2 regions of the Bacillus haynesii genome follow, and region 1 is predicted to be linked to the other one. Evidence: riboswitches for the same ligand, from Rfam matches in the RefSeq annotation. Region 1 holds a riboswitch; the other holds the start of a gene.

Region 1 (3,116 bases):
GCATATTCGGTGCCTCCGATTAAGATCGTACGCTTCTCAAACGACACGATGATAAACGTTTCAGATCGAGTCCCGTCAACGAGCGGATCGGCTTTGAAATGCGGAGCGGAAAGAATCGTAAACGGCTGTTCTTCAGGTTTTTTATCATGTTCTTCAGGTCTGATGAACAACTGTCTTGCAAACAGGTTGTGCCAGGCGAACTCGTTAACAACTGTAATCGGAAGCCGGTATTTTTCGTCTGCTCCTGCAAACCCTTCAAATACATACAATTCATCGCGTTCCTTTAAATAGCTGAGCACTTTTGTGTGCAGCCGGTCAAAGGCGGCTTCTGAAATCGGCTGATTCACCGCGCCCCAATCGATTTTGTCCTTTGTGCTCGCTTCTTCCACAATGAATTTGTCCTTTGGCGAGCGGCCGGTGTATGTACCGGTTGTTGCCCGCACGGCTCCGGAAGATGTCAAGACTCCTTCTTTGCGCTCAAGAACTTTTTCAACCAAAAGGGGAACGGATAAGTTCAGCTGAACGTTTTTGCCCGTTAATAACGTTTGTAAGTCAGTTGTTAAATCTACAGAATTCATAAAAAACCTTCCTTTGCATGTTTTTTAATGTGTATAACATTAATGTAGAATTAGTATAACACATTTACTCTTATAGTCTATACCGTTTCTTCATTTTTCGTTCGGGTTTTTTCTCGAAGGACAAGTTCAAATTTATTTCGGCCGATATTGACATTACAAGCCATTTTAAGATAAGATATTTCATTGAGCGGATACTCTTATCCCGAGCTGGTGGAGGGACAGGCCCAATGAAACCCAGCAACCGGTTTCTCTTATTAATGGAAAAAAACAGTTTCTGAGACAACTACGGTGCTAACCTGATGCAAGGTGTTCAATACCTTGAGCGATAAGAGTGAAAGGCACGCAATACCAGACCCTTTCCTCAGCGAATAGGAAAAGGTTTTTTTATTGCATAAATCGATATACAAAAATTGCTAAAAAAACTGCCTTCAGGAGGAAGGTACTCGGCGTTTTTCACAGGATGTGAAAGGTTTTAGCCGAGTATCAAGCAGGAGGAAGGTACTGGGCGTTTTTCACAGGACGTGAAAGGTCTAGCCGGGCAACCAGTCAGGAAAAATTCTGCTAAGGGGAATTTCGACTCAGAATCTCGTCAAGAATAGCATATGGAAATTGTTTCAAAACGAGAGCGTATGAAGCCCGAGTATCGTCATATAATCAAGAGGGACGAGATCCGTATCATACTTAAGATCACGGCTGATCTTCATATACAGGAGGAAACATAAATGAGCAAAAACCGTCGGTTATTTACATCAGAGTCAGTTACGGAGGGACATCCGGACAAAATTTGCGACCAGATTTCGGATAGTATATTAGACGAAATTTTAAAGAAAGATCCGAATGCCCGCGTTGCCTGTGAAACATCTGTGACAACCGGATTGGTGCTGGTAAGCGGTGAAATCACGACGTCCACATACGTCGATATTCCAAAAACAGTCCGCGAAACGATTAAAGAAATTGGCTACACACGTGCAAAATACGGTTTTGATGCCGAAACTTGCGCGGTCTTAACGTCTATAGATGAACAGTCTCCAGACATTGCAATGGGAGTCGACCAGGCTCTTGAAGCGCGTGAAGGAGCAATGAGCGACGCTGAAATTGAAGCGATCGGAGCCGGAGACCAAGGTTTAATGTTCGGTTTTGCCTGCAACGAAACAAAGGAACTTATGCCTCTGCCGATTTCGCTTGCTCACAAATTGTCTCGCCGTTTGACAGAAGTGCGTAAAGAGGAAATTCTGCCGTACCTGCGTCCGGACGGAAAGACACAGGTAACTGTTGAGTATGATGAGAATAACAAGCCGATTCGCATCGATACAATTGTCATTTCGACTCAGCATCATCCTGAGATTTCGCTTGAACAAATTCAGCGCAATCTGAAAGAGCACGTCATCAATCCGGTAGTGCCAAAAGAGCTGATCGATGAAAACACGAAGTACTTCATTAATCCTACGGGCCGTTTTGTTATCGGAGGACCGCAGGGGGATGCTGGTTTAACAGGACGCAAAATCATCGTTGACACCTATGGCGGATATGCCCGTCACGGCGGCGGAGCGTTTTCCGGTAAGGATGCGACAAAGGTTGATAGATCTGCAGCTTATGCTGCGAGATATGTTGCGAAAAATATCGTCGCCGCAGGTCTTGCTGATTCCTGTGAAGTGCAGCTTGCCTACGCGATCGGTGTCGCACAACCGGTGTCCATTTCAATCGATACATTCGGTACAGGCAAAGCGAGTGAAGAAACATTGATCGAAGTGGTTCGCAAAAACTTTGATCTAAGACCTGCCGGCATTATTAAAATGCTCGATCTTCGCCGTCCGATTTACAAACAAACGGCAGCTTACGGACATTTCGGCCGCCTCGATCTTGATCTGCCTTGGGAGCGCACAGACAAAGCAGAGCAGCTGAAGAAAGATGCATTAGGAGAATAACAATAACAACCGCATAGCCGCTTTATTAAGCGGCTTTGTTTTTCGATGGCAAAAAGCGGGCGGATGTGAAACGTTTTTCTTTAAACACTTGTCTAATCAAGAAGCAGACTTTGATTTCTGCACGAAATTTAAAAAATCGGAGGCAATACTATGTGTGGATTTGTAGGGGTATTCAATCATCGCCCATCATCCGAGACAGCAGCCCAGGAAGAACTGATTAAACAAATGAATGAAATGATTGTACACCGCGGTCCGGACGATGATGGGTACTATCATGATGAGCATGTAGGCTTCGGATTTAGAAGGCTCAGCATCATCGATGTGGAAAACGGAGGACAGCCTCTGTCTTATGAAGATGATTCCTACTGGATTATTTTTAATGGAGAAATCTATAACTATATAGAACTGAAAGACGAACTTCTTTCAAAAGGATACGAGTTCAAAACCGATTCAGATACGGAAGTTTTACTTGCGACTTACCGCCACTACAAACAGGAAGCCGCTTCCAAGCTGCGCGGAATGTTTGCTTTTTTAATCTGGGACAAAAAAGAACAGCTCCTATACGGAGCGCGCGATCCGTTCGGCATTAAGCCGCTCTATTTTACGAAAACGG
Region 2 (3,116 bases), 2.1 Mb from region 1:
TAAAAACTGCCGGATTTTCAAGCAGATGCCCCTTCCTTGTGACAACCAGCAAAATGCCGAGCGGAATGCCGATCACGCTTGAAAATAAAAGCGAAAAAACTGTCATTTGAATCGTTTGAACCAGTGCGTCAATGATTTGGTCATATGTAACAAGCATGCTTATACCTCCCTGATGCGAATGTTTTCTCTGCGTATATATTCGAGCGCGCGCCCGATTTCACCATCTTCCCCCTGCAGTTCGACCGTCATGCTGCCAAACGGAATTCCCTGAAGCTCTGTAATCGTTCCGTGCAGAATGTTGACTTCTACGTCAAATCGCTTTGCCACTTGAGAAAGAAAAGGCTTCCCAGAAGATTCACCGACAAATTGAAGCTGGTAAAGGTGCTTCACATTTAATTTTTGAATCGATTCAGGTATCTCGTGGTCGATGGCTGATTTGACAAAGCTTTTCGCCGTTTCGGTTTCCGGCGCGGAAAATACGTCAAACACACTACCTGATTCAATAATTCTTCCTTTTTCAATGACCGCGACTTTGTCGCAGATTTCTTTTGCCACATTCATTTCATGGGTGATTAACAGTATCGTGATGTTATATTGTTCGTTGACGCGCTTCAGCAGCTTCAAAATATCGCCGGTCGTCTGCGGATCAAGCGCGGATGTCGCTTCATCGCAGAGCAGAACTTCCGGATTTGTCGCCAGCGCCCGGGCAATGCCGACGCGCTGCTTTTGGCCGCCCGAAAGCTGATCCGGATAATCGCGGGCTTTATCCTCAAGCCCGACAAAACGGAGCAGCTCCGTCACTTTTTGCTTTATTTCGGCTTTCGGCGTTTTGACAAGCGCGAGCGGCTCTGCGACATTAGCAAAAATCGTTTTTGAATTTAGCAGGTTAAAATGCTGAAATACCATGCCGATCTTCCTTTTTACAGTGCGAATCTCTGCTTTCGACAAGGACATTAAGTCTCTTCCGCCGACGAAAACCTTTCCGGCCGTCGGTTTTTCAAGGAAGTTCACACAGCGGATCAGCGTGCTTTTCCCTGCACCGCTGAATCCGATGACGCCGTATATTTCCCCTTTATCCACATGAAGGTCGACTCCATTGAGCGCATGGACCTTCTGTCCGCCACTTTCATAGACCTTTTCAACGCCTTCAAATGTAATCATGATGATCTTCCTCCTCTTTTTGGCTAACAAAAAAGGCTTCTTCTTAAAAATAAGAAGAAGCCTTTGACGACACAAAGTAAATAGAGTGGGTCCGCTCTCTTCTTATCTTCCAAGCCCGTACGGCTTGTTGGATGTGGCACAGTATTCTGCTGTTTGCAGAACCCGCTGCCGAGGTTTCTCAGGGCCAATTCCCTCCGCCTCTCTGAATAAGAAGTGTTGTTGCATGAAGTTTTACCTAACTTTACAGCTTCTTTGAAATGTTGTCAATCAGATTCGTGAAAATTTCAAAAACTCTCTTTTCAATGCTTTATTTCTCACCCTGATCATTAAATTTCACTTTTTTTAAAAAAATTGTGTTTAGCAGTTGTAATTTCGCTTAAACACTGGTAAAGTAAAGGTAATTATTTTTGTTCGAACTATCTTTAAGAAGAAAGTTTTGTAAGAGTTTTCGTCTTGGAAGTTTGTTTTAGAGCAAGAATAGTGAATTTAAGCGTTATCGCTTTAGGAGGAAATTTCATGCTAGAAGGTAAAGTAAAATGGTTTAACTCTGAAAAAGGTTTCGGATTCATCGAAGTTGAAGGACAAGACGATGTATTCGTTCATTTCTCTGCTATTCAAGGCGAAGGCTTCAAAACTTTGGAAGAAGGCCAATCTGTATCTTTCGAAATCGTTGAAGGAAACCGCGGACCACAAGCTGCTAACGTAACAAAAGCGTAAGCTGTGAACCGCTGATCTTCATACAGGACTGCTGACCGAATGTCAGCAGTCTTTTTATATTTTAAAAAAGCCTCACGCCCGGAAACCGGCGTGAGGCTTTTTTTGAGAATACCGCTTATGAAGCAATGTCTCTTTTTGTGAATACACCAAAAGCGAGCACATGAAAAACGAGAAAATAGACAGCGAGCACCACAATCGAGAATCCCAGCGTCATATCTGAAACAAGCGGAGATCCGTCAAAGTATTGAGTGAGATCAGTGTTGGCAAATAAGATGTATTTCACCCATTCAAATTTCGTCGCAAGCAAGTTTGTCACCGTTCCGCCCATTGCCAAAAGAAAAATTGAAATACCTACGGCAAGCGAGCTGTTTCTGAAAACCGTTGAAATCATAAAGGCCATAGTCGCCATCATCAGAAGCGAAATTGAATTCAGCAAATAGCTGCCGGCCAAGTGCAGCAGCAGGCTTTTTTCTTCAACTGTTCCATCGGTGTACGCCAAGTGAACCTGGCTGCCGTCGCCTGTCCCGAATAAAGCAAGGCCTGTGATACCCGCGCATGCGAACAGAATGAAAAGCAAAGCCAATGCAAAAAGCAGGACTGTAAAATATTTTGCCAGCAGAATTTTAAAGCGGCTGATCGGCCTGATGACAAGCAGCTTCACCGTTCCCCAGCTGAATTCATTCGCAACGATTCCCGCCGCCACCGTGATCACAAACAGACCGGCGAGGGGAATGATGCTGCTCGCGTCGCTGATGAACGACAGGGCCGAATAGTCCCCGTCTTCCGGCAAATCGTGCTTGATTCGATACTCATTAATGGCGGTCGACCGTTCATAGCTTTTTTCAAGTGCCGGATTATTGACCCCTTTAAGTTGTTCTTTCATATCTTTATTTTCTTGCATCAATTCTTTTTTCCAGTCCGGGTTTTGGTCTGTCTCTCCGATCGTCTTTGCGAGAACGCCCAGCCCGATGGCAGATAACAGCAAAATCCCGATCATGACGTATGTGCCTTTTCGATTAAAAATTTTGATCCATTCATTTACGATGAGATTAAACATGCTGAGCTTCCTCCTTATCAGCGGTGATTTCCAGGAACCGGTCTTCCAGCGATTTGTTCACGGCCTTCACTTCATATAGGCGGACACCGCTGTCTGTCAAGTGTTTGATCAAATCAGGCACTTCATCCTTTTGAAGGCTGAGCTCTATCCCGCCTTCCGCTTCGTCAACCTTCACCTTTCT

What was found. Region 1 has a riboswitch for S-adenosylmethionine ahead of metK (methionine adenosyltransferase). Riboswitches for the same ligand answer to the same signal wherever they lie in the genome.
Region 2: another riboswitch for S-adenosylmethionine. It lies ahead of H2R00_RS10215 (methionine ABC transporter ATP-binding protein); the one in region 1 lies ahead of metK (methionine adenosyltransferase).

What each region holds. Positions count from the first base shown of each region.
Region 1 is NZ_CP059494.1:4,119,194-4,122,309, forward strand. It holds gene pckA (phosphoenolpyruvate carboxykinase (ATP)) at 1-578, opposite strand, end outside; SAM riboswitch class I at 773-910, shown strand; gene metK (methionine adenosyltransferase) at 1,301-2,503, shown strand; gene asnB (asparagine synthase (glutamine-hydrolyzing)) at 2,654-3,116, shown strand, end outside.
Region 2 is NZ_CP059494.1:2,056,698-2,059,813, forward strand. It holds gene H2R00_RS10210 (methionine ABC transporter permease) at 1-157, opposite strand, end outside; gene H2R00_RS10215 (methionine ABC transporter ATP-binding protein) at 160-1,161, opposite strand; SAM riboswitch class I at 1,261-1,374, opposite strand; gene cspB (cold shock-like protein CspB) at 1,678-1,878, shown strand; gene H2R00_RS10225 (ABC transporter permease) at 1,994-2,935, opposite strand; gene H2R00_RS10230 (ABC transporter ATP-binding protein) at 2,928-3,116, opposite strand, start outside.